Regions from separate parts of the Exiguobacterium sp. H66 genome, predicted to be linked through region 2. Evidence: predicted binding sites of a transcription regulator. Region 2 holds the regulator's gene; each other region holds the start of a gene.
What was found. The regulator Rex, encoded in region 2, represses fermentation and respiration genes when NADH is low (regulators of the CRP and FNR family bind a similar motif). The targets are predictions, from matches to a motif close to TTGTGAAATATTTCACAA.

Region 1 (8,225 bases), on a different contig from region 2:
CTTCAAATTTTTTACGGTGAACGCACAAACATGACGCTCCAATCTCCAATAGAAGGTGGATTCAGAATCACTATCCGAATTCCAATCGAACAGGAGGAATTGTAATGAATGTACTAATCGTTGATGATGAACAACACGTTCGTGACGCTGTAAAGTTACTTGGTGAATGGGGTGACTGGAAAGTATCGCATATTTTTGAAGCGGAAGATGGAGCAGCTGCGAAAAAAATTTTAAATGAAGAAAAAGTCGGATTGATGCTGACCGATGTTGAAATGCCGGGAGTAGACGGATTAAGTTTATTAGAATGGACAAAAAATCATCATCCAAAGGTCGTCACGATCGTGTTGACAGGGTATGATGATTATACGTATATGCGTCGTGCGATCTTACATCAATCGTTTGATTACTTATTGAAACCGATCGATCCAGATGTTTTAAATGATGCGCTTTCCCGAGCGATGGAGCTGATTTGCCCAGTTCAAGAGCAGGGAGAGGCGATTGATCAAATTGCGAAGTATATCGAGACACATTATGCGGAAGAGTTAACGCTCCAGCTCATGAGTGAGCGCTTCTACTTAAGCCGAGAATATATATCAAGGCGCTTTAAACAGCGTTTTTTGGTTAACTTATCGGATTATATCCAAACGATTCGTCTAAATCGGGCAAAAGAATTGCTGGGAGAGACGAATGCCCGTATATATGAGATTGCCGTTGAAGTCGGGTATCAGGATGATAAATATTTTCGAAAAGTATTTAAGAAGCAATTCGGCATGACACCGAATGAGTTTAGAGAGTTGTTATCTATTTAATTAAACGAACGTCAAGGAGGAAACGTACATGAGCGTACACATTAATGCAGCAGAAGGTCAAATCGCAGAAACAGTTTTACTTCCGGGAGATCCTCTTCGCGCGAAGTACATCGCCGAAACATTTTTAGAGGACGTTGTTCTTTATAATGAAGTGCGTGGGATGTATGGCTTCACAGGAACATACAAAGGGAAAAAAGTATCCGTTCAAGGAACAGGTATGGGTGTTCCGTCGATGTCAATTTATGCAAATGAACTCGTTCAATCGTATGGTGCAAAAAACTTGATCCGTGTCGGTACAGCGGGCGGGATTACACCGGATGTAAAAGTACGTGACGTCGTCATCGCGATGAGTGCTTCACACGACATGGCTCAAAATCGTGTCCGTTTCAATGGATTAGATTATGCGCCGACAGCTTCATTCGAGTTATTGCATAAAGCGTACACAATGGCACAAGAACACGGAATCGACGCAAAAGTCGGTCAAGTCTTCACGACGGATCAATTTTATCAAGATGATTTCCACCACTACAAAAAATGGGCGGACTTCGGTTGTCTCGCAATCGAGATGGAAGCAGCAGGTCTCTACACACTCGCTGCAAAACATAAAGTCAATGCTTTGACGATTTTGACGATTTCAGATCACCTCCTAACGGGAGAAGAAACAACGTCTGAAGAACGCCAAACGACGTTCAATGATATGATGAAAGTGGCACTTGAAACAGCAATTCAGCTGTAATCGGTCAGATGAAATAAGACGATGCGGATGGTAAAATCACTGTCTTCATGAAACGAACACAGCAGGACTCGCGTTTCGAGTCCTGCTTTTTTGTCTAATCACAAAGAAGAGGGAGCATACGATTGAATCATTGCTCATTCGCTATGATAGAATGAGGAAAAGATACCCTAGACCATGAGGAGGAACACGAGATGGAATCGACGATGACTGAATCAACTATTTCGAATCTTGTTCAAACGCAACGTAATTTCTTTAAGACAGGTGCGACGCGAAGTGTTGCGTTTCGTCTAAGTATGTTGACGTTTTTAAAGCAAGCGATTGAAACGCATGAAGAAGCAATTTATGAGGCATTAAAAACGGATTTGAATAAAGGACGTCAAGATGCGTTTACGACGGAAATCGGATTCGTCTACGGCGAACTCGCACGGATGGAGAAGAAACTTCGCCGACTTGCTAAACCAAAACGAGTCGGGACACCGTTGTTACATATCGGGTCAAAAAGTGACATCCATTATGAACCATACGGAAACGTGCTCGTCATCGCGCCGTGGAACTATCCTTTCCAGCTCGCTGTTGCACCAATCATCGGGGCGATCGCTGCCGGAAATACGGTGGTCTTGAAACCATCAGAACTAACACCAAACGTCTCGCGTGTTCTTCGTGAAGTCTTTGAAACGGCATTTCACGAACGATTTGGACTTGTCATCGAGGGGGATGCGGACGTCAGTTCAGCTGTTCTTGAAGAGAAGTTTGATTACATCTTCTTTACGGGGTCGACGCGTGTCGGAAAAATCGTCCATCAAGCAGCGGCGAAACATTTGACACCTGTCACGCTGGAACTCGGCGGGAAGTCTCCGACGATTGTTCACCGTGATGCGAACTTAAAGCTTGCTGCAAAACGGATTGCTTGGGGCAAATGGTTAAACGCAGGACAGACGTGTATCGCCCCTGACTATGTTTTTGTCCATGAAGACGTCCGCGAGGAATTTTTACGCTTGATTGAAAAGGAAGCCTTTGCCCAGTATGGTAATGGTGTTGGTGTGAATTCTTACGTCAAGATTGTTTCAGACAGTCATTTGGATCGATTGAGTGGCTACTTGCCCCAAGGTGAAATTTTATTTGGCGGTCAAGTCGATGCAGCGACGAGAAAGATGGCACCAACTGTCATGACGGACGTTGATCCAGAAAGTCCGTTGATGCAAGAAGAAATCTTTGGACCGATTCTTCCAGTCTATTCTTATCGTGAAGTGGAAGAGGTCATCCGTTTCATCAATGACCGTGATAAGCCGTTAGCGCTCTATCTCTTTACAGAGAGTGAAGCTGTTCAGCACCGTGTACTCGATCGTGTGTCATTTGGTGGTGGGTGTATCAATGATACGTTGATGCATGTTGCGCAACATAACTTGCCATTTGGCGGGGTCGGCGGAAGTGGTATCGGTGGCTATCATGGGAAATTCAGCTTTGAGACGTTCAGCCATCGTAAAGGAGTCGTCAACAATACGACGAAGTTCGATTTGCCGTTCCGCTACATGCGCTCGAATACCGATTCAAAATGGATGCGTTATTTATTATAAATGGAACTTTAACGGAGCCAAGAGTAGATCCAATCGGTCTACTTTGGCTTTTTTTGTTTATTTAATTTGTGAAATAGTGAACAAAGTTTGACAATCTTTTGAAAAAACGCTATTTTCCCTTGTGATGTTCTATACTGAAGGCAGAAGCTACGGAAAGGAGAATGCGAGATGCTTACTTGTGGGACGACAGAAGCTAATACGTTCGTGTTGTCGAGTGAGACACGTGAATTACTTGAAGAGTTCATGACTGAGGTATCTTTTAAAAAAGACTCAATCGTCTGTTGGGAAGGGGAAATGAACGATAAACTTTTTTATGTGAAACAAGGTGGTGTAAAACTATCAAAGCTCACGAAAAAAGGTAGCCCGCTAATGATGTTCTTATATTTCAAAGGTGACTTATTTGGTGAATTCGATGTCGGAGAAGCATTTCCAAGCTCCTATAGTGTCGAAACGATGGAGGACAGTGTCATTGGCTTCATCTCGAAAGCGACACTCGAAGATTTGATGAAAAAAGATGGAACATTCGCATTAGATATCATGCGCTGGCAAGCCTTGATGCGAAAACAAACGGAAACGAAGTTACGTGACCTCTTATTGTTCGGGAAACAAGGGGCACTCGCTTCGACACTCTTACGACTGATCGCGATGGACGGAAAAAAAGTCGATGACGATTACGTGATTTCGAAGCGACCGTCGGATACTGAACTCGGTCAGTTGATCGGGGCACCACGTGAAACGGTCAACCGGATGTTTTCGCAGTGGAAAAAAGACAATGTCATTTCGATGACGACGACTAAAATCATCGTTCATGATGCGAACTATTTACGCGATCTTTGCCACTGTGAAGGGTGTCCTGTCGGTGTCTGCCGGATTTAAACTTAACTTGAGCGGTAGCTTACGGAGCCATACGTTGGAGCTGACTTGAAAGTCGCTCCAACATCATCCTTTTGATGGAACCGCAACACGTTAAACTTTAGAAGAACTTATCAACAGTCTAGGATCACATTCTTTTTGAATGCGGTCCTTTTTTGTGTCGCATAACAGTAGCAATTCAAAATATGTTCAGTACGTAACAAGTTGTGAACTTTATGTGTGTTTTATAAAAGAAAAGCGCGAAATCGTCACAATTGGTGTGACGTTTATCACATATTACGAAGGGTGTCTTTTTCTAAAATAAAGGTAGGTTAAGTCACCGATTCAACGACGGAAGGGAGCTACTGATCATGCGTCAGAAATCAGATACAGAACTGAAGGGAACGTTTATCGCTGTATTTATCGTTGCCGGAGTCATCATCGGAATGTGGGGATCAATCTTTTTATTATTCACTTCAAGATAAGGGGGAATCAGGGTGCATATTCATCGTTTAGAAAAAATATGGTTAGTATTCGGTTGTATCATGTTGGCAGTCTTTTTAATCATCATTGGCGTATCAGCATTCGCTTCTGATAATCAACCACCGTCGGATGCAACATTGATTGACCCGACGCAAGTCGATCAGACGAAGCCATTTGATAAACCGGGTCTAAAAAAAATTGACGACAATAAATATGAGGCCGTCATGGTCTCACAAGCTTTCCAGTTCACACCGCAAGACATGATTATCAAAAAAGGCGCGACCGTCGATTTTCTAGTGACGTCTAAAGATGTCGTCCATGGATTTGAAATCGTCAAGACGAACGTCAATATGATGGTCGTTCCCGGACATATCAATTCAATCGAGTACACATTCAAAGAAGCTGGCGAATATTTAATTGTCTGTAACGAATATTGTGGATCGGCGCATCACATGATGTCGACTAAGATTAAGGTGGTGGAATAAATGAATGCGATTTCGAAAAAATTAATGGAGTTTGAGATGGAGCGGGGAATCCCCGCAGGAGAGATTGGATTAAAAGAAGCAAAACTCGGATTTGCCTACGTCAGTTTTTCACTTGTGGCGTTACTGATTGGTGGACTATGTGGTCTACTACAGACACTCGTCCGTACTGGAGTTATTCCAGAAATTGCTGGCGTCGGTTATTATGAATTGCTGACGGCTCACGGACTAATGCTTGCGATTGTCTTTACGACATTATTCATATTTGGACTTTTATTTTCATTTTTAGGACAGTCGTTCGGGCGTTTTGAAGAGTTTCCGAGACGCTTGGGCTGGGTTGGATTCTGGTTGATGATTGTCGGTGTCCTCCTTGTCACATGGATGGTGTTAGCAGGTGAAGCATCCGTTCTCTACACATTTTATGCACCGCTGAAGGCACACCCTGTTTTTTATATCGGACTCGTGATCTTTGTTGTGGGAACATGGGTTTCTTCTGCCGCAATGTTCCGGATGTACGCGGATTACAAACGAGAACATAAGGGTGTCCATCCACCGCTCCAAGCCTACATGAGTATCATGACCGCTTTGTTGTGGGTCATCGCCACGCTAGGTGTCGCAGCAACGATCCTCTTTCAACTCTTGCCGTTGTCACTCGGTTGGACGGATAAGGTCGGGATCGAATTATCCCGGACATTATTTTGGTATTTTGGTCATCCGCTCGTCTATTTTTGGTTATTGCCAGCGTATATCGTTTGGTATACGGTCATTCCAAAGATTGTCGGGGGTAAGATTTTTTCAGATGCTTTAGCACGGATGTCATTTTTACTGTTCTTATTGTTCTCGTTCCCTGTTGGTTTTCACCATCAGTTGCTCGAACCCGGTATTTCAGCATTTTGGAAGTACATCCAAGTCGTCTTGACGTTCCTTGTCATCATTCCTTCATTGATGACAGCATTCTCGATGTTTGCGACATTCGAACTAGCAGGTCGTCGTCAAGGTGCGACCGGACTATTTGGGTGGATCAAGAAAATGCCGTACCGGGATGTCCGTTTTCTTGCACCGTTCGTCGGCATGTTGTTCTTCATCCCGGCTGGAGCCGGTGGTGTCGTCAATGCTTCCCACCAATTGAATATCGTCGTGCATAACACTTTATGGGTGACAGGTCACTTCCATATCACAGTCGGGGCTGCAGTCGCGTTGACGTTCTTTGGAACGGCCTATTGGCTTGTTCCATTATTACGAGGACGGACCTTAACAAAACGGATTAATACAATTGGTCTCATCCAGACGGCGACGTGGACGATTGGTATGCTCTTTATGTCGACTGCGATGCATATTTCAGGCTTGCTCGGTAATCCAAGACGGACGGGTCCTGCGGCATATTTCAAAGATTCGCTCGTCGCAGATTGGATTCCCTATCACGTTGCGATGGCAATCGGTGGTACGATCCTCTTTATTTCAATCCTCTTATTCTTGTTTGCGATGTTCCAACTGGCCTTCCGGACACCGAAAGGAAGTACTGAATTTCCTGTCGCGGAAACAGAGGAAGCAGCGATGAAGACACCACTCTTCTTTGAGAACTGGAAACTTTGGATTTTCGTGACGTTTGCTTTGATTGCGTTTGCTTACACAGTACCGATTTGGCACATGATTGATAATGCGCCTCCTGGAGCTCCAGGTTGGAAACTCTGGTAGCCCTATCGAAAAGTGCTGATAGCTTACTAGCACTTTTTATACACGCTGAAGGGTGAAAATGCTATATTGAGAAGCAATCCGTTCGTGCTTTCCTGTCTCGCCTCGTCTTCAAAGCGGCAACCGGTCACGCCGCTACAGCAAAGCTGCAGGGTCGCGACCGATTGCTTTTCGCTTTAAAAGCGATTCGAGACGGATTGCGCTCTAAATTGTCTACATGGCCGGCTTTCCCTCACGGTATTACTTGAAAAGCGTCACTTTTCGTTGACTCCTGCCTCTGAAAGTGCGTTTTTAACGCACTTTCAGAGGCAGGCAAGACCCTGCTCGTTGTCCGCTAGGATCCAAGGGGCAACGGCTTGCGCCTCGCCCGAGGAAAGCAACGAAACATGACGCTTGATCTCCCAATCGCACGTTGTTTACAGTCTGAAGGGCCAGCTTTGATAAGCTGACCCTTTTTTTAATGAATGGATGCGTAGACGAGTGCAAAAACTAAGTAAAAGATTACTTCACGATGTGGTGCTTAAAGGCATAGACGACGGCTTGCGTCCGATCGACGACATCGAGTTTCGATAAAATGTTTGATACATGCGTTTTGACCGTTTTTAGGGAGATGAACAGTTCGTCTGCAATCTCTTGATTGGCCATACCGCGCGCCATTAACTGTAAGACTTCTTGTTCACGCTCCGTTAAATCGTCGTGGAGTTGACTAGCAGGTTTGCGCAGGCGTTCCATCATCTTACCTGTCACTTGAGCTGCCATGACAGATTGTCCGCTCGCTGTCTTGCGAATTGCTTCCGCAATATCAAACGCGCTTGCCGTTTTTAGGACGTAACTCATCGCACCGGCTTCAATGACGGGATAAACTTTCTCATCATCTAAGAAACTTGTGACGACTAAAATTTTAGCTTCCGGCCACTCGGCGCGAATCAGACGTGTTCCTTCGACACCATCGACCGGCTCCATGACTAAGTCCATCAAAATCACATCAGGGCGATGTTCAAGAGCAAGTTTCGCTCCGATTTGTCCGTCAGCAGCTTCTGCGACCACTTCAATATCAGGTTGGGTCGATAAAAAGGCAGAGACTCCAGCGCGAACCATTTCATGGTCATCGACTAATAATACGCGTATCATACTTGCACCATCCGTTCTTTTCTAAGTTTGACTTCAATCTGCGTTCCTTGACCGGGCACACTGACGAGGCGAATCGTCCCACCGATTTCAGCCGTACGTTCGCGCATCGAGTTAATCCCGTACGAGGCGAGTTTTTTCTCGTCGACGATAAAGCCGACACCGTCGTCATTCATACTCAAGATGATCGTCTCATTGAATTGACGCAATTCGATATTCATGTGCGATGCTTTCGCGTGGCGTAAAGCATTCGTTAAGCCTTCTTGAACGATGCGGAATAATTCATTTTCAATCGGACGCGGTAATTCAATCGGTTCGAGTTTCCAGCTCAATTGCGTCGATTGTTTCCTTGATAGTTCTTCGAGCAGTTGGGTTAGTCCTTGTTGCAACGTCATCCCTTCGAGTTCAACGGGACGTAGTTGGAGCAATAAAGAACGCATTTCTGATTGCGCCGTCTGTGCCATCGTCT
Region 2 (8,225 bases):
ATCGCCTTAGGCGTTGCGATGATCGGAGCTGGAGACTATTCACTCGCAGCACTTATCGGGTGATCGAAAAGGACGGTTTTTATGAAATTTGATGCAGCAGACTTAAGTCCAAAAGAAAACTATAAATTGTTGATCGGCAGCATCATTCCTCGACCCATCGCGTTCGTGACGACCAAAGGTGCAGATGGAGTCGTCAATGCGGCGCCATTTTCCTTTTTCACGGTCGCTTCGAGCAACCCGCCGCAACTGGTCATCGCCGTCCAGCAGACGGAGCAAGGACAAAAGGATACCGCAAAAAACATCTTGTTGAATCAGGAATACGTCATCCATATCGTCAGTGAAGAAATCGTCGAGGCTGTCAATGAAACGGCGGCACCACTCGCATATGGTGAAAGTGAACTCGAACGGACGAATTTGACATTAGTCGATAGTGATTTGATTGATGTTCCGGCTGTCGCAGAAGCGAAGATCCGTTTTGAACTGAAGTTGACGAATCATCTTGAACTCGAAGGGGCGAACCTCCTGATTGGAGAAATCGTCCGGTATCACGTCGCGGACGAACTCGTTGAGTCGTTCCGGATTGATCCGGATGGTTTAAAAGCAATCGCCCGTCTCGCAGGTAACGACTATGCGAAAGTCGGAGACATCTTTACGATTGCCCGACCGACGAGCTGAAGGCTAATTGACGAGTAGAATCAGTATTTTTTAGAAGCAAAAAGGCACGTCCCAAACGCGGGGCGTGCCTTTAGACTGTAGACAACGTGCGATCGGGAGATCAAGCGTCTGTTTTCGTTGCTTTCCTCGGGCGAGGCGCAAGAGCCGTTGCTCCTTGATCCTAGCGGACAACGAGCAGGGTCTTGCCTGCCTCTGAACGTGCGTTAAAAACGCACTTTTCCCCGTAGGAGTCAACGAAACGTGACGCTTTTTAGGTAATACCGTGACGGAAAACCGGGCATGCAGATGGTTTAGAGCGCAATCCATCTCGAATCGCTTTGCTGTAGCGGCGCGGAAGATTGCCGCTTTGAAGACGAGGCGAGACAGGGAAGTGCAAACCGACAGCATCCTCATGTAGAATTTTCATGATTTATAAGAGTTTGTCTATACGCTGAAGGCACGTCCCGAACGCGGGACGTGCCTTTTTATGTCGGACAACTGAAGAAGTTACTCTGCATGGTGACGTTTTTCGTACTGGAAACCATCGAGTAGAAAAAAGAGAATCGCCAGTGCCCAAATCCCGAGACAGCTGATCAAAAAGGCGACGAGCGGTGAAACGGCTCCGTAATAGCTGATGATTAACGGGTCATTCAGTTCAACGAACATCTGGGTCGTCAGCAACGTACAGATTAATCCGGATAAGAGGCTGATGAAGAGACCACTCCACGTCTTAATCACGAGGCCGATCATGCACGAGATGAGGATGAACAATAGGACGACGGCATTAAAGGCATCCGGGCGGATGAAGGCCGACACGTAGTCGGCATACATCGGAACGAAATAGAGCACCCCGGACAATAACCCTTGAACGAGGTTGATGACATAACTTTTCGAGCGCATTAGTGGAAACTCTCCCATCGTTCCATCAGTTCGAGGAGGTCCGTATCAATCTGATCCCGTTCTGCCGACAGCGCCGTCGCCTTCGGAATATCGTTGAAGACTTCCGGTTCGCAAAGCAGTTGTTCGATTTCAGTTGATCGAGTTTCCAGCCGTTCGATGTCTTGTTCGAGTTGTTCGAGCTGTTGTTTCTTTTTTCGTTCTTCTTTTTGCGCATCTTTGTCAATGCTTTTCGAAGCAGCGACTTTGATTGCTTTTTCTTCCTCTGCTTCGAGGCGGGCGATTTCTTCTTTCTCGGCCTTCTTCTCCATATAGTAAGAGTAGTCGCCGAGATAATCCGTCACACCGTCCGGATTCATCTCGATGACGCGTGTCGCAACCCGGTCGATGAAGTAACGGTCGTGGGAGACGAACAGGAGCGTGCCTTCATAGTCGACAAGTGCATTCTCAAGCACCATCTTCGAATCAAGATCGAGGTGATTGGTCGGCTCATCGAGAATGAGGACGTTCGTTTTGCGTAATTTTAACTTCGCGAGAGCGAGGCGTCCGCGCTCGCCGCCGGATAATTCATGAACGAGCTTGAAGACATCATCACCACTGAACAGGAATTGACCGAGGACGGACCGGACTTGTTGTTCCCGCATCAACGGCCACTCGTTCCAAATTTCATCGATGACCCGGTTGCGGTCGTTGAGCTCGGCTTGCTCCTGATCGTAGTAGCCGACAGAAACGCCGGTCCCGAAACGATGTTCACCGAATAACGGTTTAATCCGGTTGACAAGGACTTTCAGTAACGTCGATTTTCCGATTCCGTTCGGACCAACGAGGGCGAGGGATTCGCCGCGTTGTAAGCGGAACGTGATGCCTTTTGAGACGGCTTCTTCATAGCCGACCGCGAGTTGCGTGACTTGTAACACATCGTTCCCACTTTGTTTTTCAATCGGGAACGACAGGACGGTGCTGCGTTCATCCCCATCCGGACGATCAATCCGGTCGACTTTTTCAAGACGTTTGCGGACGCTTTGTGCGCGTTTCGTCGTCGTCGCCCGTGCGATGTTACGCTGGATGAAGTCTTGCATCTTCGCGATGTCTTCCTGTTGCTGTTCGAACTGCTTCATTTCTTGTTCGTAGAGTGCTGCTTTTTGTTCCAAGTACTTCGTGTAGTTGCCGGTAAACTTCCGGCAGACGTTCCGTGACAGTTCATAGACGACGTTGACGACCTGGTCGAGGAAGTAACGGTCATGGGAGACAATCAAGACCGCTCCACGGTAACCAGCCAGGTAACTTTCGAGCCAAGAGAGTGTATCGATGTCGAGGTGGTTCGTCGGCTCGTCAAGAATCAACAGCTCAGGTGCCTGGAGCAACATCTTCGCCAGTGCGAGTCGCGTCCGTTGCCCACCGGATAGCGTCTGGATCCGGCGTGAATAATCGTCCGGATAAAAACGCATCCCGTGCAGGACGGAGCGGATATTGGCTTCGAACTGGTAACCACCGGCGTCCGAGAAGTCATGTTGGGCTTGATCGTATGTTTTTAACAGACGGTCGTAAGCAACAGCATCATTCAAGATATGGTCCATCCCCATCTCAATCTCCATCCGACGGAGCGAACGTTCCTGCTCTTGCAGGTGCTCGAACACGGTCAACATTTCATTCCAGATCGTTTCATTCGACTCAAGACCGCTGTCTTGGGCGAGGTAACCGATTTTCACTTCCTTACTCTTCATGATTTCACCAGAGTCATGACTGAGCTCTCCGGCGATGATTTTTAAAAGTGTCGATTTTCCGGCACCATTTCGTCCGACGAGCGCAATCCGGTCCCGCTCCTGCACTTCGAGTTTAATATTGTCTAAAATCGGCTCAACACCGAATGATTTTGATAGTTGGTTCACTTGTAAGAGAATCATAAAAACATCCATCCTTCCACCCTTTAGTCTATCATGAAAAAAACGCAGGAGTCCCGTGGAATATATTATTTGTTAGTCTATGTGAAGTGGTTTACAATCAAAGAGAATAGAATTCTTTGCATTGATTTGGGTGCCACGTCAGAACGTGGCCGAAGGGGGAACTGCAGTATGAATGGGCCAGACACAAAAATACCACAAGCGACGGCGAAACGACTGCCGTTATATTATCGTTTCATTCAGAGTCTTTATAACTCAGGCAAACTGCGCGTCTCTTCAGCAGAGCTCAGTGAAGCGGTCAAAGTCGATTCAGCGACGATCCGCCGCGATTTTTCCTACTTTGGGGCGTTAGGGAAAAAAGGATACGGTTACAACGTACAACATCTATTGACGTTTTTCCGAAAGACACTGAATCAGGATGAAGTCACGAATGTGGCACTTGTCGGGGTCGGACATCTCGGAACGGCGTTTGCAAATTATAACTTTTTAAAGAATAATAGTACTCGGATAGTCGTTGCGTTTGATGCGGACGAAAACAAGGTCGGAACAACGACGCAAGACGTTCCTATCTATCATGTCTCTGACATGAAAGAGCAAATCGAAGCGAACAAGGTTGATGTCGCCATCTTGACGGTCCCATCCCAGTTCGCACAGTCAGTAGCGGATGAGTTAGTTGAGTATGGTGTGACCGGAATCCTGAACTTTACACCGGCGCGGTTGAACGTACCGGCCCACGTTCGGGTCCATCACATCGATTTGTCGATCGAGTTGCAGTCACTAGTTTATTTCATGAAGCATTATTCGCAATCAGCTGAAGGAGTGAAATCATAATGGAAAACTTAATCCCGTTCACACTCGGTATTGGACCAGGAAGCATCGCCTTGATCGGTGCCGTCGCCTTGATCATCTTCGGACCGAAAAAGTTACCGGAGCTCGGTCGTGCTGCCGGTCAGACGTTAAAAGAGTTCAAGAGTGCGACAAACGGCATCATGGACGATGATAAAGACAAAAAGGATGAATCGAAAGAGAAGTGATTAAATTATGGCGATTGATCAAGAACAGAGTGTGACATCGCATCTAGACGAGTTGCGCAAGCGGATCGTCTGGTCACTCATCATCGTCGTCGTCTTGTTCGCCGCGGCCTTTCCGCTCGTCCGACCGCTCGTGCGTTTTCTGCAGTCGGACCTGAAAGAGCTCGGCATCGGATTGAATGCCTTTAATGTGGCCGATCCCCTGATGTTGTACTTGAATTTAGCGTTCATCATCGCGGTCGTCCTGGCTTCACCATTTTGGATGTACCAGCTATGGGCGTTCATCCGACCCGGTTTATTCGAACAGGAACAGAAAGCGACCTTGACGTATATTCCGGTCACGTTTTTCTTATTTTTGTCCGGAATCGCGTTCTCTTATTTTTGGTTACTTCCGTTTCTACTCAAAGTATCGACGGAACTTGGGCAAGAGCTCGGCATCGAGCAAGTCATCGGGGTCGAAAACTATTTCAGTTTCTTAATACGGCTGACGATTCCGTTCGGTATCTTGTTCCAACTGCCGGTCGTGACGATGTTCTTGACCCGTCTTGGACTCGTGACGCCATTGTTCATGCGGAAAAATCGGAAATATGCGTACTTTGCGCTGTTTGTCATCGCGGCTTTAATCTCACCACCGGATGTGACGTCACATCTGATGATTTCGGTACCGTTGTTCGTCCTCTATGAAATCAGCATCATGATTTCAGCCCGGACGTACAAAAAAGTACTGATTCTTGAGCAACAAGCGGAGCTTGAGAGACAAGCGGATTTGATGCGTGAGTTGAATAAGTAACAGTCTCCTCTCGGTCGTTTCGGCGACGGAGAGGTTTTTGTTTGGAAGCGCTCTTTTTATATTGAAAAAGTGAATCGATATGGTTTATACTGATTACAAGAATATGAGGGGGCTTAGCTCAGCTGGGAGAGCGTTTGGCTGGCAGCCAAAAGGTCGTCGGTTCGAGCCCGATAGTCTCCATATGTACATCACTTGGCATTTGCCGAGTGGTGTTTTTTGTTATAGTGGTGGCGGCAAAACAGAAGCTTACAGCCTGGATGATGTTGATGAACCGATTGAAGTCGTTTTCTGTGTTTATCCTTTTGAGGGAATGGGAAATTTCTTAATAGGTAATCAAGAGGGGGAAGCATTATGAATCCATTTACGACGTTAATTGCCTTCATCGTCGGCTGTCTTGTTCTGTATCTCGGAATCCGTGATAAGAACGGTTGGTTGATTGGTGTCGCACTGATTCCGTTAGCAATTGTTGCGTATAGCGTCATCTATCTCATCATTCAAGTTTCAGCCTAGAAACTCCTTTTTTAAGGAAGTTTCTTTTTTTTGAAACATAATTGGTAAACTGTAAGTATATGACAGTATAGACAGTTGAAACGAGGGAGGCATTCAAGATGGAACAAACGCTCCGCGAGGAACGGTTACAGGCGTTGACGGTTGCTTATACCGAAAAAAATCAATTGCAGAATAAGAGTTGGGTCGTCGCTGCCTTGATGGCGACAGCAGGAACGTTTACAGAAATCTTCAGCACGACCATGTATTTGAGTCTGTTACCGCTTGTTTACCTTGTGTTTGATCTCCCATTTCGACTCGAGAAACGAAAAATCCTGGCGCGTTATCTCTCAAGCGACCAAGTGACGAACCAATCGTTGCTGTGGCTCGGGACTCAATTCGTCCTGTACGGTTCGCTGTACACCGTGATACTTGAGACGAAAGAGATGTCGATCTGGAAAATTGCCCTTTGGATGCTGATCATCCTCGCACCGGTCTATTACGTTACGGACTGGTTGTTTAAAAAGATTGCCCGGTCAGGCGATCCCGACTTCGTCAGTGATAAAGAAATTCATGCGAATGTTAAAGAAGTGGAGGAGTGACAAGGTGAGTACATTGATTGAAAAAAATACACGGTTGAAATTACTGGGACCGCCATTAAAAAGGATTCAGCATCTGGTGCCGGTTCCAGTTCTGCTGCTTGCGCTTGTTGGTTGGTTCATCCCGGGTTTTCGAGGGCTGTTCTCCTTATTTGCGATTACGGTATTCTGTTTGGCTAACGCACTTAGAGAAATCATTCGTCTGCGGATTTTAAAGCAACGCCTTACGAAAGATATCTATAAAAAGACGGTCTTGAAAGTGGCACGTGTATCGATTATCGGTTCGTTCATCCCAATTTTTACACTTTACGTGGGGACTGTTTTTCCACAATACGCCGGTATTTCTTTTACGGTCTTTCTTGTGTCGATCATCGTCGCCTATTTGATTGTGTCCCAATTGAGCAAACAAGCGAAACGACTGGATCCGGCATTCGTCACGATGCGTGAGATTGAGCGTTACCGTAAGTAAGCGAAACACACAAGAGGAGTGAACGGATGAGAAACACTTTAAGCACGTATCAAAAATCGACAAAAATCAGCCGGCAAATCCGGACGTATGTAATTGCGGGCGTATTTTTTGCGGTGCTGTTCTTCTCCGGAAGCGGGCACCTGACGGATTCAGCAGTTGGATTTTTGATTCTTACGCCGTTGCTCGCCTATAATGGCATGCAGCGAGTGATCCAATCCATTCTGTTAGTTCGGTCGAAGGTACAGGCGCGACCACTTGGTCTGCTGTTCGGTGGGATCACTTTACTCGAAGCGGTCTTTATTGCGGGTGCCGCAGTTGTCGCCCCGCACCTTGGACAGTGGGGCTATCTGTTTCCGCTAATGTTGTGGATTTCAGGGATGCTGCAATTTCAAAAGTGGACGGACCGGACGGTAACGAAGCTCGATAAAATGGATTTGCTTGAGACACCGGACCGAAAAGGAATCGAACACCGTCATCCGACGGGCGAAGGAATCGGGATGTAACGAGGAGGCAGACGATGGAGAGCATGCAACGCGAGCGGAAAATGGATTATATCCGATTTTCAAAACAGGCACGTTACATTCAAACGGTCTTGTTTGGACTGGTATTGTTTGTATTTCTCTTTTTAGCAGACGATTGGCATCTGACAGAATCATCGTTTCAGTATTTTTTGTTAGTCCCTTTGTTGTCCTATCAATGGATCGTCCGATTCCTGAAGTACCGCTATTTCAAGAAGCGGTTTGACGGGCTTGAGGTCTGGGATCATCTCGGATTGCCTTATGTTGTGATCAGCACCTTCGAAGTACTGATCGTCGTCCTGGGGCAAATCATCACGCCCTACGTGGCGCGTCCCGAATACATCGGACCGTTCCTTGTCTTTTTCCTAACGGTGCTGTCATTGGACCGAATTGTTGATAAACGGATTAAACGACTCGATCCGACACACTTATCAGAACAGGAATTGATCCGGGCGGAACGGGAAGAAAAACGAATCAAATATTGACTGGTCATCTTAAAGCAACAAAAAAACGCAAGAAGGCGGCGGATTCCGGATTCGCCTACTTCTTGCGTTTTTAGTTGTGACCGCATCATGTAGAGGTTATTTTTTTGACAGTAAATAAATGAAGTAAGGAGCACCGATGATCGCAACGACGATTCCTGCCGGGATGCCTTGCGGGTCAGCGATGTTCCGACCAATCGTATCGGCGAGGACGAGTAACCATCCGCCAATCAAGACGGCGATCGGTAAGAACAGTTGATGCCTTGGACCGACGAGGGCGCGCGCGATATGGGGCGCCATCAAACCGATGAAGGCGATCCCGCCTGTTACAGAAACGGCGGATGCAGCGAGAGCGACAGCGGCGAGTAACAGTTGGATGCGCTCCTTTTCAATCGCGA
Region 3 (8,225 bases), on a different contig from region 2:
AAGATGAGACGACTGCATTTGCGAGTAAGTTGCTCGCATCACTCAATGAGCCGTTTTATATTAAAGATCAAACGATGTCTGTCACACCGTCCATCGGTATTTCGCTTTATCCGAGTGATGGAAAAAGTTCGAATGTCCTTTTGATCCGCGCAGACGAAGCCATGTATCACATTAAAAATACGAACAAAAATAATTTTCAGTTCGCCGCTCAACTAAAACGCAACTAGGAGGAAACGCATATGCAACGATCCCCCTACTTCATCAGATGGTTCCCTTCTCTACTAATCATCTCTTTGATTTTAATTCTCTATTCATACACGCAAGGCTCATTCATGAACCACCTTGTCGAACAAATTCTAGAGTACTTGTCGTTTCTTTTAATCGGACTTTTCATCCTCATCGCCTATAAAAAAGAACGGTCACTCGTCGTGCCTAGGCGAAAATTTTGGATCATCGCCTTCATCTCACTTATCTTCTCGCTAGCTGCTTCGATTTTTGAAACCATTAACTTGTTCAGTAATACGCTGTCTTTTCCGAACAGTTATAGCTTAATTTGTTTCTCCATTTCGCACTATATATTTTTAATCGGACTTTTTTACCGGATTGCTTCGCAAAAGAGTTTTTCACAACATCTGCTTGCATTCGTGGATGCTCTAATCATCGTCTTTTTTTTAGGACTTGCTGCTTTTCATACATTAAGCGAACTGGCCGACCCGACAGCTAGTACGTTCCCGTACGATATGATCGTCGTCCTCAACACTTCACTCGGATTGTTTGTTCTCTTCTACTTCTTTTTTGTTCAAGAAACACACTGGGTTTCCCGAACGACGTTATCTCTACTATTTTTATCACTGTTCATTCGTGGTATGTATGAAGTATCTGCTGTATACTTTCCGGATTTCACGGAACAATATTTAGTCTTTTCTCCTGTATTGATTCGCCTTGCTCAAAGTGCGGCAATCTTATGGCACCTTGATCACATCACTGAAGGTAAACAAGCGTCTCCTGTCGTTCAGAGAACTTGGCTGCCTTTACTCGCAATTCCACTATTTTTACATTATGTCATCGAACTCGAAGGTAAAAAAATTGATGTGTTCATCATCTTATTGTTACTAATCATTCGACAAATCATCATCGCTCGGCAACATACGTTGCTTGTGCAGAAATTAAACGAGCGAAACGAACAGTTAGCCGAACGCATCGAACACCGGATCCGGCAAATCAAAGAAAGTGAGCAACAAGTCCTGCCACTGTTTTCAAGTCATCCTGATCCAATCATCCGCTTTGATCAAAACGAAACAGCGACGTATGCCAATCTTGCGGCTCAAGCAACGTTTAAGCTTTCTGCCTTGTCAATCGAAGTACCCACTCACTCAGTCTTACATCTTCAGTCTTCCTTACAGCTTGATTCCAAGCGTTATCTCGATGAATCCGACCGCCAATATGAATTAACAAAAATCCCCATCCACATCGCTTCAAAATCGACCGGTCATTTCTTAGTCTTACACGACGTAACAGAACAAAAGGAGCGGCAGCAACGGATTGAATACCACGCGTTTCATGATGTTTTAACTGGTATCGGTAACCGTCGTTCGCTCGAACGGACATTCTTATCGATTGACCAGTCCGTAAACTATCTGGCGTTACTTGATTTAGACGGTTTTAAATTAGTCAACGATACGTATGGGCACGAAGCTGGTGATTATGTCTTAATCGAAGTTGCTCGTAGAATAAGTCTAGACCTCGAACGCGAAGAGTCAGTTTACCGGCTGGGTGGTGATGAGTTCACCTTGCTAACTTCAGCGAAAGATGAACTTTCACTCCGACGTCGCTGTAAACATTTCTTACAATTATTGCGTCGCCCTTATGTTTATAAAGGGCAAACGTTACATGTCTCGGCCAGCATCGGAGTCGCTCCATTTTTCGAAAACGATGATTTAGAAAGTTGGCTGAAACATGCTGATCTCGCCATGTATCGCATCAAAAACCGCGAAAAAAACGATATTGCGCTGTACCATCAAGATTTTTAAACGAACAAACGCCCATTCACCCTAGCTTAGGATTGAATGGACGTTTGTTTTTTGCTGCTATGCTTCAGGTCGTGGTGTAATGTTTCCCTCTTCGATATCGAGTAATAAGTCAATCAACTCCGCACAAAATTCAGGATACTGACGCAATAGTGCGTCGTCACCGACTTCATCGACAAAATCAGCTAAAAGAACACGCACTTCAGGTACAAGTGCTCGTGCAACCTTCATATAGGCGATTGCGAATCGCCATTTGCCTGAAATGTAGAGAAGTTTGCCGACTAACAGATCGCCAACCGCAACGTCAATCTCTGTCAAATCGGTCTGATACGTTTGTTCCGACATGATGTCGAAGACGCCGTCTTCTTTTACAAGGAAAAGCGACGGAACAGGATCGGCCAGTCCTCTTAAGGCACGATACAGACTTTGAGACATGTCTTCTTTGACTTGTTCTAAAAAACGACCATGCGGTGTTTTCCCTTGTTCATCGGTCTCATAAAAAATGGCCCAATCGACGAACAAGTCTCGGAATAACTCAGCATCTTTTAAATACCAACGTCCTTCCGTCGCGATTTCTTCGATAAATGCGACCCAATCGGTGCTTCGAGCAGTGGCTGCTTCTTGATATAAAGTTTTGAGCGCTGTGTTCATCTCTGCTTCGGATACAGTCGTCGGAAACGGGATAATCTTTCGCTCACTTTTCATCGTGTTGGTCCTTTCCGGTGTGGTTTCGCCGGACTTTTAAGTGCTTCGGGTTCCGTGACTTCACGTTTTGGAATCAATTCCCCGCCATAAATCTCCATTGGTTCAATTTCCACACCCATTTGTTTCGCTAATGTTTTCAGGTGTTTTAAATCATGATCCGTGACGAGCGCAAGGACCATACCGGACGCGTTCCCACGCCCTGTTCGACCTGAGCGGTGGACAAAATCATCAAGGGATTCCGGTAAATCATAATGCACGACATGCGTGACGGCATCAATGTCCAGACCGCGTGCAGCAAGCCCTGTCGTGACGAGTAACGGAAACTCTCCCCGTTTATATGAACGTAACGTCTCCATTCGTTCTCTTTTCCCTTTTTCGGCATCTAAAATCCGGTATTTCAGCGAAAACTTGCTTAATTCACCGTTTAACGGACCGAGGAAAGAACGGTTGTTTATAAACGTCAACACTTTGACCTGTTGCATATTAGACAGGCGACGTAACATTTCCGGTTTCAGACGACGGGATGTTTCGATGTAACCGAACTTGACTTGCGTCGTCTCCGTCCGTTCAACTCGGATGACTTCTGGATCATTCGAAAGTGTCCGTCCCCATTCTGCTGTCCGTTCAGGTAATGTTGCTGATACGAGTGCTAACTGGCGGTCACGAAGCGCACTGTTCGCGATGCGCGTCGCTGATGCACTCATTCCACTTTCGTAGATTTGATCAGCCTCATCTAAAACAATCAATTTTACTTTATGCATCTTCAACTTTTTTGAATCAATCAACTCAACTAAGCGTCCTGGTGTCCCGACAATGATTTGTGGTTTTTTCTTGAGACGCTCATATTGACGTTTTAACTCAACGCCACCGATGAAAGCACCTGACTTAATCCCACTTCCTTGGGCAAATAATTGGATGACTTGATGAATTTGCATGACCAATTCTCGTGTCGGTGCCGTAATCGCGACTTGAACGTGTGGTTCATTCGGATCGATGCGCTCGAGGGCTGGAATGACATAAGCGAGCGTTTTCCCAGTTCCTGTCGGCGCTTCGACTAAGACATCTTTACCCTCACGGATTAGAGGAATGGCTTGTTCTTGAACGGGCATCATTTGTTCAAAGCGTGCTCGTTCCCACGCTTCATTAATAAAAGGTTTAGTAAAATTCATAACGTATCTTCTCCTACTCTCTTGTCTATCATTCTGTTACATATTCGAAACGATCATCGGTTTCAGTTTTAATACCGCGTAACGTCTGTGTATATTCATTTCCAGAATCGATTAACCGAATATGAAAAACGATTTCTGTCTCATTTTGTTGATCTGTACTTAACACTTCGAAACCTTGCGCCATTCGATCTTGCAGCTCAACAGCAAGTGTTTCAAAACCAGCAAGTACAGGATAAGTTGCTCTGACATCGATTGGGCGTCGAACTAATCGTGCGAGGTACTTTTCGTCGTAACCGATAAAGTCCTCGAAATCAAAATCATCTTCAAACCGGAGCCAAAACCCGTCGTCTTCAAACTCGGTGATCATCCCGATCCGTTCTGTTCCTTCAGTTGATACTTTTAGGGAAACCCAGTCCCCTGTTCGATAGTCTGCTTGCTCTTTTAATGGCGAAAACTCCATTCACTCCACCTCCACGTTCTATATTCCCTTTTTCATTGTCAACGATACGTCCTAAAAATACAAGGTAGCGCCGCGTGACTTTTATCACACTAGCTTCTGTCTCTATCCATTCCACTACAAATTAATGATACAGCTACAGAAAAATCCTTTCACAGCAGTCTTTTTCTGTTTTTGGAACAAGGGACACTGACTGATACAATTTACTGTGAAGTAAGTCATAGCAACACTTTTACATTTGTTAAAAGATTCACATATACGTAAAACCTCTATCCCGAATTGTTTGTTACACTATTCACATAAGAGATGTATCAAGAACCGCTGACCTTACTAATGAAGGAGTGTTGATGATGTTACTTGAAAAAACACAAGCATGGCAACGATTCGAAGGTGGAGAATGGATGGAAAAGATTGATGTCGCTGATTTCATCCGGCGCAATCGCTCAGAATACACAGGAGACGATCAGTTCCTCGCCGGTCCGACCGATGCAACCAACACGTTATGGCAACAAATCATGCAGTTAACAGAAGAAGAACGGGTCCGTGGTGGTGTCTATGCCGTTGATGCCTCGACTCCATCTTCAATTCTTTCGCACGGTCCAGGTTACCTCAATCCTGAACTCGAAAAAATCGTTGGTCTACAGACCGATGAACCATTCAAACGTTCGATTCATCCGAACGGTGGTATCCGAATGGTCAATGATGCCTTAGAAGCGTATGGTTTTAAATCAGATGACACTGTTACACAGATTTTTAGCGAGTACCGTAAAACGCATAATCAAGGGGTTTTCGATGCGTATACGCCCGAAATGCGTGCTGCCCGTAAAGCCGGTATCATCACTGGACTTCCTGATGCTTACGGTCGCGGACGGATCATCGGTGATTACCGTCGCGTCGCCCTTTATGGAACAGCTCACCTCATTGCTGCAAGAAAAGCGGATTTGAAAGCACACGGTGGATTTTTATCAGAAGCGATGATTCGTGATCGCGAGGAGATGAACGAACAACTCCGCGCCCTTCATGAACTGACAGAACTCGGTAAACGTTACACATGTGACTTATCACGACCAGCTGAAACGGCCCAAGAAGCATTCCAGTGGGTCTATCTTGCTTATCTCGCAGCAATCAAAGAACAAAACGGAGCAGCGATGTCGCTCGGTCGCGTTTCGACCTTCCTTGATATTTATATCGAACGTGACTTGCAAACGGGTCGATTGACAGAAGAGAGCGCGCAAGAACTTGTCGACCACTTTGTGATGAAACTTCGAATCGTCAAGTTTCTTCGGACACCCGATTACAACGAACTCTTTTCCGGTGACCCGACGTGGGTAACAGAATCAATCGGCGGCATGAGTGAAGACGGTCGCTCGAACGTCACAAAAAGTTCGTTCCGCTTCTTGCAGACACTCGTCAACCTCGGTCCGGCACCTGAACCGAACTTAACCGTTTTATGGTCACCAAAACTTCCACGTGGTTTCAAAGAATTTTGTGCGAAGATGTCCATCCTGTCTAGTTCGATCCAATATGAAAATGATGACTTGATGCTTCCGATTTATGGTGATGATTACGGGATTGCTTGTTGTGTCTCAGCAATGAAAATCGGTAAACAAATGCAATTCTTCGGCGCCCGGGCGAACTTAGCAAAAGCCTTACTCTACACGTTGAACGGTGGCGTCGACGAAAAACTCAAAATTCAAGTCGCCCCTCCTTCCGACTTGATTTTAGATGACGTGCTCGATTATGAAACCGTCATGGCCGCCTATGATAAACAATTGGATTGGTTAGCTGAGCTCTATGTCAATACACTGAATGTCATTCACTTCATGCATGATAAATATAGTTATGAGCGCATTGAAATGGCACTCCACGATCCTGAAATTTTACGGACGATGGCTTGTGGGATTGCCGGATTATCCGTTGTCGCCGATAGTCTGTCAGCGATTCGTTATGCTAAAGTCACACCAATCCGAGATACGGATGGCATTACAGTCGACTTTAAAATCGAAGGCGATTTCCCGAAATTCGGAAATAACGATGATCGTGTCGATCAAATGGCCGTCGATCTCGTCGAACTCTTTATGGAAAAAATCCGGAAACATCCAACGTATCGTGATGCTTTACCAACCCAATCTGTTCTGACGATCACGTCAAACGTCGTGTACGGTAAAAAAACCGGGAATACACCCGATGGTCGTCGAGCTGGCGAACCGTTCGCACCGGGAGCAAATCCAATGCACGGACGTGACACACGTGGTGCAGTCGCTGCGTTGACTTCTGTCGGCAAATTACCTTATGAGCATGCCTTAGATGGTATTTCCTACACGTTCTCAATCGTTCCGAAAGCACTCGGAAAAGATGAAACAACACGTATCAACAATACAGTCGGTCTACTTGACGGCTATATGGGCGGTACGACTACCCGTGGTCATCACTTAAACGTCAACGTGTTCGACCGCGCCACTTTACTCGATGCGATGGAGCATCCTGAACTTTATCCACAGTTGACGATTCGTGTATCGGGTTATGCCGTCAACTTCATTAAGTTGACACGCGAACAACAAATCGATGTCATCAACCGTACATTCCACGGTGCACTTTAACTTTTCTGAAAGGACTTGATCACTATGACTTACGGGACGGTTCACTCTGTCGAATCTTGTGGGACTGTCGATGGTCCCGGTATTCGTTTCATCGTCTTTACGCAAGGCTGCCCACTACGCTGCCAATATTGCCACAATGCGGACACCTGGGAATTCGGTTGTGGTCGAAAAGTAACACCGGAAGAAATCATCAAAGAAGCGAACAGCTATCGTTCCTTCTTTGACGCAACGGGTGGAGGGGTGACCTTCTCCGGTGGCGAACCGTTGGCTCAACCCGAGTTTTTAGAAGCCTCGCTGCGTGAAGCAAAACGAAACGGCTTGCATACCGTCATCGATACAGCAGGTTCGGTCGTCCCGAAAAACCTGGATCAAATCCTAGACTATACAGATCTCGTCTTACTCGATATCAAGCACATCGATGATGCGACGTGCCGAATTTTGACCGGGCGAAGTAACATCAATACACTAGCCTTCGCAAAATTGCTCGCAGAACGAAACATTCCCGTCTGGATTCGCCATGTCCTTGTCCCCGGCGTGACGATGACGGAAACGTTTTTACGGCAAACAGGTGAATTCATTCGAACACTCGGAAATGTCGAACGGGTTGAAGTCCTCCCCTATCACCAATTAGGTGTCTATAAATGGGAGGCACTCGGGCTCGAATATGCGCTAAAAGATGTCTTACCGCCTACCGCGGAGGAAACGTTTGCCGCGCAAGATTTACTCAACTCGTACTTGTCATGATTGATGTGACTTGATAGACTGAACACATAGTCTATGAAACGGAGGTACAATACCGAAATGAAGCAATCACTCGCTAACGTCTAATGATGAATGAACTCATCACTTTCGCAATCGCTTGCGGATGACTGACGCTACGAGTCTGCTCAATTTCGATATTTCCCTATTTCAGGTGGATACCTTCTTTGAATTGCACTCCCGCACACCATCCGTACGCTCAGGATGGTGTGTTTTCATTTCATCTCAACCGAAATGAAACAAAGGGAGCTGAGCTTATGCCAACTGAAGTATTATCCATCCATGATTTACAAATCGATTTTGCCGGGCAGTGTCTTTTCCACGATGTAACGTTCTCCATCCGCGACGGCGAACACGTCGCCTTGGTCGGACCGAACGGCGTTGGAAAAACGACGCTCTTGCGCGCCATCCTAAAAGAAATCATCCCGACGACCGGGACAATCCATCGCACGTATGACCGGATCGGGCTCTTAGCCCAACAAATCGAACCCTCGACAAGTGTAGCAAT
Region 4 (8,225 bases), on a different contig from region 2:
GATGATTTGAAACATTTAACATCACGTGCAAAAGAGAATGGGCACACACTTGTTTATCTCGGCGAGAAACAAGGCTTCACGACGCGTCAAACAGACGAGACCGTCGCGACGTCACTCGGCGCGCTCGATATTCCCCTCCCTGCTTATAGTGAAGAAGCTTACGAGACGCACGATATCTTCCAAACCCTCGTCTATTGCCAGGCAGAAGAAGAATCGATTTATACGCAAAACTACCAAGCATTCGATTTCATTCGCTGGCACCCACAAGCGATGGACGTCATCAATGCCGGATCGTCGAAAGCCGATGGAATTAAACAATTCCTCCGTTTAACGGATATCAAACGTGAAGATACGTTTGCTTTCGGTGACGCACTGAACGATCTCGAGATGCTCCGCTACGTCGGAACAGGCATCGCGATGGGCAATGGATTAGACGAAACAAAAGCCGCCGCCGACTTCGTCACGAAACACATTCTTGAAGACGGCATCGCGCACGGTTTAAAAAAATTCCAATTAATTTAAAAGGGATACAAAAAAAAGCTGAGGAGATCCCTCAGCTTTTTACTTTATGGATGGCTCGTTCGAGACGATCCAAATCTTCGTTTTCTCCAATGACGACAAGGTAGTCGCCCTTTTCAATGACTTCATCAGCTTGTAACGAAATCATGACATTTTCTCCCCGTTTGATGGCGACGACGTTCGCGCCGTACTTACTTCGTAAATCAAGATCAATCAACGTTTTGTTTGCCATGCGATCGCTTACCTTGATTTCAACGATTGAGAATTCTTGAGACAGGTCAAGATAATCCAAAATATTCGAACTCATCAGACCGTTCGCAATCCTAACCCCCATGTCACGTTCCGGGTGAACAATGAAGTCAGCACCGATTTTCCGCAATACTTTTTCGTGGTAATCGTTCGTCGCTTTGACAGTGATCGATTTAACACCGAGTTCTTTTAAAATCAACGTTGTCAAAATCGAAGCTTGAATGTTTTCCCCAATCGCAACGATGACGTGATCAAAGTTTCGAATTCCAAGACTTTTCAATACGTTCTCATCCGTCGTATCGGCGATGACGGAGTGTGTCGCAATCCCCATATATTCATTGACACGTTCTTCATCCGAATCAATCGCTAGAACGTCATAGCCATTCTTCGATAATTCACGGACGATCGAACCACCAAAACGCCCCAAACCAATTACTGCAAACTCTCCATTCATGTTCAACTCTCCTTCAGATTTCGCTTCGTCAGTAGTAGTGTACCCGATTCCTTCTTAAAATACTATAAACGCCTTCACAGTGCGTGAAGGCGTTTAAGATCTCGCTATTTTTTTACTTTTTCGCCTCTGACATAATCGTTATCAAACAGGAACAATCGTAAAATCAGATAGAGTGCCGGAATCAATAATAATAGTCCGAAGATAAAGACTACGACAAGCGACGTCGCCATTGTTTCGTTAACGACCGCTTTATTGATATCGATGTACGGATATAAGATATACGGTAAATGAGTATAGCCGTATCCGAACCATGCAACTCCGTATTGAGCCATGACAGCAATAAAGGCAATTCCATAATTCCGCTTCAGGTAGACGAGTGCGACTGCAACACAGAAGAACACAAAACTTGCTGCGAACCACCACCAGTTACCATTCAAAATGTTTTCATAATGCCATGCGGCTTGATTCTTTAAACCAAAGAACACAAGTCCACAGACGATGATCGTTGGAATGCTCCAAAAGAGCGCCCATTTCCGAATCAAGTCACTCGCCCCTACATCTCGCGCCTTATCTGCGTAGAACAAAAGGAACATCGCACTAATATAAAGGACAGAGACAATCGCGAGTGCTACGACTGACCAGGAATAAAAGTTCGTAAACAATTTCGTCCCTAAAAACTCAACCGTTTCATTCGTTTTACGAATAAAGCCACCTTGACTAATCGTCAACGTCGTCGACATCGCAGCCGGAATCAAGAGCCCCGTCGCACCATAGAGAAACGTATAGAACATACTATCGTTCGAACCGTAGTTCGCAAAGGCATAAAAGCTGCCGCGAATCGCAATCAGAACGAGTACGATTGATGCAGGCACGAGAAGTGCCGTTCCGTAGTAATAAGCTGTGTCCGGGAAAAACCCGACGAGACCAACAAAGAAGAAGACGAAGAAAACGTTCGTCACTTCCCAAACGGGCGAAAGGTAACGTAAAATCAATCGATTCGTCAAATGATCTCGTTTTGTATATTTCGAGTAAAATGCGTAAAATCCAGCACCGAAGTCAATTGAGGCAACGATGAGATATCCATAGAGGAACGTCCAAAGTACGGTTATTCCTAGTGTTTGAATGTCCAACTCGTTCCCTCCTTATTCTTTATCGTCCGCAAACATCGCTTCACCGCGAGTATGGTGATCGTCTGCGAGTTCTTTACCGACAGGATTATTCTTAAACATACGGAGCAATACGACTGTACAAATCGTACCAAGTAAGAGGTACAACATGCTGAATAGAATCAGCATCGGTCCGACTGCAGTAGATGTCGTCGCTGCGTCAGCCGTTCTCATAATACCATATAGCGTCCATGGTTGACGTCCGATTTCTGCGTACATCCAACCTGCTTCAATCGAAACGATGGCAAGTGGTCCACCAATGAAAATACCGCGCAGTAACCATTTATTATACGGGTTCAACTTTTTCAGTCGGAATGCGAGTATGAACAAGGCGGAAATCGCTGCTAAATACATCCCAATCGATACCATGATATCGAAGAAATAGTGGACGAATAAAGGCGCTTGGTCTTCTTTCGCAAATTCATTTAGACCGATGACTTCTGTATCTGGTGCTCCACCTGCAAGAATTGACAAGGCGTATGGAATCTTAACCGCACCTTTGATGTCATAACTACCATCTTCTTGCTCATCCAAAATTCCACCGAAAATCAGTTCTGCTTCATTTGTCGTTTCAAAATGCCACTCCGCTGCTGCTAATTTTTCAGGTTGATATTTCGCAAGGTACTTTCCTGAAAAATCACCGACGAGCGCTGTCGAGAAGGCGAAAATCAATCCAGCCATGACTGTCAGACGAAGTGCCTTTTTGTGATACGCCGTCTCGGCTGCGGACAATGTTTTCTTACGCAATAAATGGAACGCGGCAATTGCTGCTAAGATGAACGCGACCGTCAAGTAAGCAGATACAATGACGTGTGTCGCTTTTGTTGGCGTTGCCGTATTGAACATCGCTTTTAACGGTTCGATTTGTGTTAACGTTCCGTTGACAATTTTAAAACCTTCCGGAGAATTCATGAACGAGTTAACTGTCGTGATAAAGAAGGCTGACGCCGTTGCCCCGATGACGACCGGAATCCCGATTAACCAGTGTAACCATGGATTCTTAAAGCGATCCCATGTGTACAAGTAAATCCCAAGGAAGATCGCTTCAAAGAAGAAGGCGAACGTTTCCATGAAGAGTGGCAAAGCAATCGTCTGTCCGGCTACTTGCATTAATGAAGGCCATAAGAGCGATAATTGTAATCCGATTGCCGTCCCCGTAACGACTCCGACCGCTACCGTTACGATATAACCGCGCGTCCAACGTCGTGCTAAAAGAATATAATCTGGATCTTTTCGTTTAATTCCAATGTACTCGGCTGCGAGTACCATCAACGGAACTCCTACACCAATCGTTGCAAAAATGATGTGAAATGCTAATGTGAGCCCTGTCAATAATCGACTGAGCATAACTGGATCATTGAACATGTGTGTGCCCCCCTCTTCCTAAACGTACTTCTATATATGTTTATATCCGTATCATAGAGAACATAATCATTTGTGTCTGTTCTAAATGTTTGATGTAACAAATTGTTCACATCTATTCGTGATTTTCTTCACAAAACGTTCGAAAACTAGATGATCTCGCTAAATGAAAAACCTTTACTTCGATTTAAGGCAAAGTAAAGGGCATTTCTACAGTCTTTTTACGATTCATTCAGTTTACACATATTCACGGAAGTAATGATCCAGTAAATTAATCACAAATGGGATCGCCTCTTCATCCGGATTCAACGTCGGCTGATGTAAACCGGACGTTGGATTATCGATTCCAAGCCAAAACATCATGCCTGGGACTTCTTTTAACATGAATCCAAAGTCTTCACCCGTCATCGCAGCGTCGCATTCAACATAATTTGTATTCATCTTAACGAATGAAGAAAATTTATCGACGACGTTTTGATCATTAACGACTTCGTAATAGCGGTTTCCAAATTGCAAATCAATTTTCACGCCAAATGATGCTTCAATTCCACGAACGATGTCACGTACCCGTTCTTCTAATTTTTCCATGTCAGTACCGTTCAACGCACGCATCGTTCCATCTAGCACAGCTCGACCGGCAATAACATTTTCACGAATCCCCGCATCGACCTTGCCAATCGTGATGACACTACAATTCATCGGATTGATTGATCGACTGACGATTGTTTGCAACTGCATGATGAGTGCAGCCTGAGCAACGACCGTATCGACCGTCAAGTGTGGAAATGCAGCATGACCACTTTGACCATAAATCGTGATGTGAACTTCCCGCGCGCTGGCAAATAATACGCCAGGACGACTCGCAATTGTCCCGACCGGATATTCAGGTGCGACATGGAGACCATACATTTCACTCGGACGATATTTTTCGAATAATGGACTTTTAATCATCGGTTCCGCTCCACCCGGACCTTCTTCTGCCGGTTGGAATAAGAAGACGACGTCATCCATGATCGGTAACTCGACAAGACGACGAAGCAGACCTAACGCAATTGACGCATGGACGTCATGCCCACAGGCGTGCATCATTCCCGGATGCTCCGAACCAAAAGGAAGACCCGTCGCTTCTTCGATCGGCAAACCATCGATATCTGCGCGGTAACCGATTGTTCGATTTCCGGTCAACCCTTTAACACGAACGAAAACACCTGTTTCAAACGTATCGTAGCTGACGCGGTCTTCAGGATAAGAGCGAATCTGATTTAAAATAAAGGCTTGCGTCTTGAACTCCTTGAATCCTAATTCAGGTATTTTATGAAGTTCTCTTCGCATTTCAATCGCGTATTCCATCTGACTGACTTCCCCCTTCTTCTTTTACGATGTCCCAAAAGGCTTGGACTTGTTTTAACTCAAGCATGGATTCCGTCGATAAAATCCATGTATCGCGTTTCAGTACTTTACCCGAAGACGTCTTCAACGGAATCTGCATCACTTCGCTCGATTCTTGAATCGTTGACTCTGGTAAAATCGCGAATCCAATGCCGTGTAACGCCATTTGTTTACAAGTTTCGATTTGGTCGACGACGAGCGTCCGCGCAGGCGGACTTGAAAAACGATCCTGCCACCACTCGAGTATTTCTTGATAGTACGTCGAATCACTTTTGAACTGAATGAATGGTCGGTCCGTCTTACGCAACTGTTCAAGCGTCGTCAACTCACTATCAACAAGATAGAGCGGGTCTGAGAACAACCGTTCCTTGACGCCCTTCCAGTCCGGATTACCTCGAATGATGCCGATATGAAAATGTTCTTCGAGCATATGCCGCATCATTTCACTCGACCACCCTGTTACGAGTTGGACGCGTACATGCGGGTAACGTTCCACGAAACGTTTCAACACGCGTGGCAACCAATATTGACCCATGATGGAGGCGACCGCAATCCGAAGGGTTCCGTAGACTGCCCCTTCTTCGGCAGTCAGTTCACTTTTTAGTTCTAATTCTTTTCGATTCATTTCTTTTGCGAGCCCAATGACTTTTTCTCCTTGGGGCGTAATGCTTAATCCACGGGAAGAACGAATGAACAACTTCGTCGCCCACCTGCGCTCAATCGCAACCAATCGTTGACTGAGTGCCGGCTGCGAGACGAAAAGACGTTCGGCTGCTCTTCGCATATTCAGCTCTTCCGATAAAGTTATCAACATTTCCATTTCCGACACTTGCAATGTAAGATTCGACTCCTCATGATATAAGATGGCATTAGTTTAACACGTTAGGAAGGAAGGTACATATGTCACGCTATCATTTTATGTTAATCGTCTCAACGATTGCGACCTTAGGAAGTCTGTACTTCAGTGAAGTTCGCGGTTTCATCCCTTGTCCACTTTGTTGGTGGCAACGCTTGTTCATGTATACGACGGCATTTTATTTAATCATTACACTCTTTCGGAATCGCCCCGTCGATGCTCTTTTCGTTCGACTATATGTTGGAATCGGTTGGGCAGTTGCTGCCTATCACGTTGTTCTCGAACGCCTCCCGGATGGCGAGGCACTCTGTACGAATGGTTGCCTGATTCAATGGGTCAACTACTTCGGTTTTTTGACAATCCCAATGATGAGTTTAATCGCCTTCACCCTCTTATTGATCGTTGCCTTTTACCCGAATAAAAAAAGTGCATAAGTTGCAGATATCTGTTCAAACAAATGCGTCACGTAGAACTCACTACAAAAATTAACGCACAGGAAACCCGAGCGATTCCATTTCGATAACAGGAATGCTCGGGTTTTTCATTTCATTCCGATGCCGATACTATGCTTGACCGTTTCACTGCCACTCCCTCGACACCGCGTAAGCACTTGAAAAAGATAATTCCGATAACTGACCTTCTCCTTCACACCAATCACCTACGAAAGCAATCGACGTATCCGCTTCCAAAAAGCAAGGCAACGGCCTTTGTCCCATCTTCCATTTGATTTCTTGAACGATTGCGCGTTTCATCGTCCGCTCTGTCACAAGGCGATCTCGCCACCCTGGATAGTGGTGATCTAATAAGTCATGGGCGTGCTGTACTTTTTCTTCAATATATGTCGCTTGACTGACCTGTTTATGATCAAGATATGCGACGACTTGTAGGACTTGTCCCTCTTTCGGAGAAATGCTTGCATCATAGTGTGACAAATCCGTGACGAAGACTTGATGGTCTCGATCGAATACATAAGAAAAAGGAGTATCAATGTAAGGACTGATTCCGACATCATAGACTAGGGCTTCGGCTGGTTCAAACTGCGCGTATGGTTCAATAAAGTGCTGGATCGGCAATGGTAATGCAACTTTACGCATCTCGCGAGGAGGTATCGCGAGAATTACACGCTTGGCCGACCATTCATTTTTTTGGCGATCGCGTAATCGATAACCTCCCCCACTTTGTTCAATCGCTGTAATCTTGGTTTTCCGATGGATTTCTCCCCCGTTGTCCGTCAAAACGCGTTCGAGTTCATCAATTAAGGTTTGCCAACCTCCAGCAATATATGAAACCGGTTTGCGCGTACGAAATAGTTTCCGGTAATACGCAAAATAGACAGATGACGGAATATTTTCGGGTTCGGAAGTGAAAAAATTACTCGAAGCTAAATCGAGCATTAACCTTGAGACATCGTCTTCGACCTTTTCTTGGACCAACCAGTCCCCAATTGAAACTTCCGACTCTCCACGTTCGAGTGACAATAGTGTTTTAACGACCGCCCATGTGAAACGCACCTTATCGGTTCCTTCCACTAGTTCTGTCTTCAACAGGCCGAGTGCATTCGCAGGAGCCGCAGTCAAATGTCCAGCAAACTCATATTTCGCCTTAGAAGAAGAAAAATCGAGCCATGTCACATTAAGCTTCAATTGTTTAATTAATGAACGGAGTGCTGATTGGTCACGCCCATAAACAGCATGCGCTCCATAATTGAACGTAAATCCTTTAAGCACTTGCGAAGTTGCCCTCCCCCCCAGTAAACCGGCATCGTACAGATGAATTTCCTTTCCTTGAACCGCGAGAAGTGCTGCCACTGATAAACCAGCTAACCCACCACCGACGACTGCAATCTTTTCCACTCGACGCACCTCCTTTTAAGCATCAATTCCCTTTTCTTGATTCTTTTCCCGATTCCAAACAAAAAAAACGACACCCCTAAAGGATGTCGTTTCAGCGTGTAGACAAACTATTAAAAAGCGTAAACATATGGTATCGAGATGCAATCCGTTCGCGCTTCCCTGTCTCGCCTCGTCTTCAAAGCGGCAATCGGTCACGCCGCTACAGCAAAGCTGCAGGGTCGCGACCGATTGCTTTTCGCGGTTCTAAGCGATTCGAAACGGATTGCGCTCTAAAACGTCTCCATGCCCGGCTTTCCGTCACGGTATTAGCTAAAAAGCGTCATGTTTCGTTGACTCCTACGGGAAAAAGTGCGTTTTTAACGCACTTTCAGAGGCAG

Region 1: KNP88_RS11365 (cytochrome C oxidase subunit II) is a predicted target of Rex. The motif match lies at 4,250-4,267, and genes of this name have one in related genera.
Region 3: pflB (formate C-acetyltransferase) is a predicted target of Rex. The motif match lies at 4,597-4,614, and genes of this name have one in related genera.
Region 4: KNP88_RS02310 (cytochrome ubiquinol oxidase subunit I) is a predicted target of Rex. The motif match lies at 3,870-3,887, and genes of this name have one in related genera.

What each region holds. Positions count from the first base shown of each region.
Region 1 is NZ_JACSMQ010000006.1:151,303-159,527, forward strand. It holds gene KNP88_RS11340 (sensor histidine kinase) at 1-105, shown strand, start outside; gene KNP88_RS11345 (response regulator transcription factor) at 105-809, shown strand; gene deoD (purine-nucleoside phosphorylase) at 838-1,545, shown strand; gene KNP88_RS11355 (aldehyde dehydrogenase) at 1,737-3,119, shown strand; gene KNP88_RS11360 (Crp/Fnr family transcriptional regulator) at 3,288-3,995, shown strand; gene KNP88_RS11365 (cytochrome C oxidase subunit II) at 4,343-4,456, shown strand; gene KNP88_RS11370 (cytochrome c oxidase subunit II) at 4,469-4,939, shown strand; gene KNP88_RS11375 (b(o/a)3-type cytochrome-c oxidase subunit 1) at 4,940-6,631, shown strand; gene KNP88_RS11380 (response regulator) at 7,130-7,759, opposite strand; gene KNP88_RS11385 (sensor histidine kinase) at 7,756-8,225, opposite strand, start outside.
Region 2 is NZ_JACSMQ010000014.1:14,983-23,207, reverse strand. It holds gene KNP88_RS15260 (DoxX family protein) at 1-63, shown strand, start outside; gene KNP88_RS15255 (flavin reductase family protein) at 82-675, shown strand; gene KNP88_RS15250 (hypothetical protein) at 1,162-1,554, opposite strand; gene KNP88_RS15245 (ABC-F family ATP-binding cassette domain-containing protein) at 1,554-3,455, opposite strand; gene KNP88_RS15240 (redox-sensing transcriptional repressor Rex) at 3,624-4,283, shown strand; gene KNP88_RS15235 (twin-arginine translocase TatA/TatE family subunit) at 4,283-4,486, shown strand; gene tatC (twin-arginine translocase subunit TatC) at 4,494-5,273, shown strand; tRNA gene KNP88_RS15225 (tRNA-Ala) at 5,381-5,453, shown strand; gene KNP88_RS15220 (hypothetical protein) at 5,625-5,783, shown strand; gene KNP88_RS15215 (hypothetical protein) at 5,882-6,361, shown strand; gene KNP88_RS15210 (hypothetical protein) at 6,366-6,827, shown strand; gene KNP88_RS15205 (hypothetical protein) at 6,854-7,330, shown strand; gene KNP88_RS15200 (hypothetical protein) at 7,345-7,830, shown strand; gene KNP88_RS15195 (FecCD family ABC transporter permease) at 7,927-8,225, opposite strand, start outside.
Region 3 is NZ_JACSMQ010000006.1:164,800-173,024, reverse strand. It holds gene KNP88_RS11445 (GGDEF domain-containing protein) at 1-227, shown strand, start outside; gene KNP88_RS11440 (diguanylate cyclase domain-containing protein) at 240-2,030, shown strand; gene KNP88_RS11435 (hypothetical protein) at 2,088-2,732, opposite strand; gene KNP88_RS11430 (DEAD/DEAH box helicase) at 2,729-3,901, opposite strand; gene KNP88_RS11425 (hypothetical protein) at 3,930-4,361, opposite strand; gene pflB (formate C-acetyltransferase) at 4,709-6,958, shown strand; gene pflA (pyruvate formate-lyase-activating protein) at 6,983-7,702, shown strand; gene abc-f (ribosomal protection-like ABC-F family protein) at 7,975-8,225, shown strand, end outside.
Region 4 is NZ_JACSMQ010000001.1:445,022-453,246, forward strand. It holds gene KNP88_RS02295 (Cof-type HAD-IIB family hydrolase) at 1-522, shown strand, start outside; gene KNP88_RS02300 (potassium channel family protein) at 554-1,222, opposite strand; gene KNP88_RS02305 (cytochrome d ubiquinol oxidase subunit II) at 1,327-2,352, opposite strand; gene KNP88_RS02310 (cytochrome ubiquinol oxidase subunit I) at 2,365-3,753, opposite strand; gene KNP88_RS02315 (N-acetyldiaminopimelate deacetylase) at 3,988-5,100, opposite strand; gene KNP88_RS02320 (transcriptional regulator CcpC) at 5,084-5,974, opposite strand; gene KNP88_RS02325 (disulfide bond formation protein B) at 6,040-6,429, shown strand; gene KNP88_RS02330 (protoporphyrinogen/coproporphyrinogen oxidase) at 6,574-7,848, opposite strand; gene KNP88_RS15725 (hypothetical protein) at 7,987-8,121, shown strand.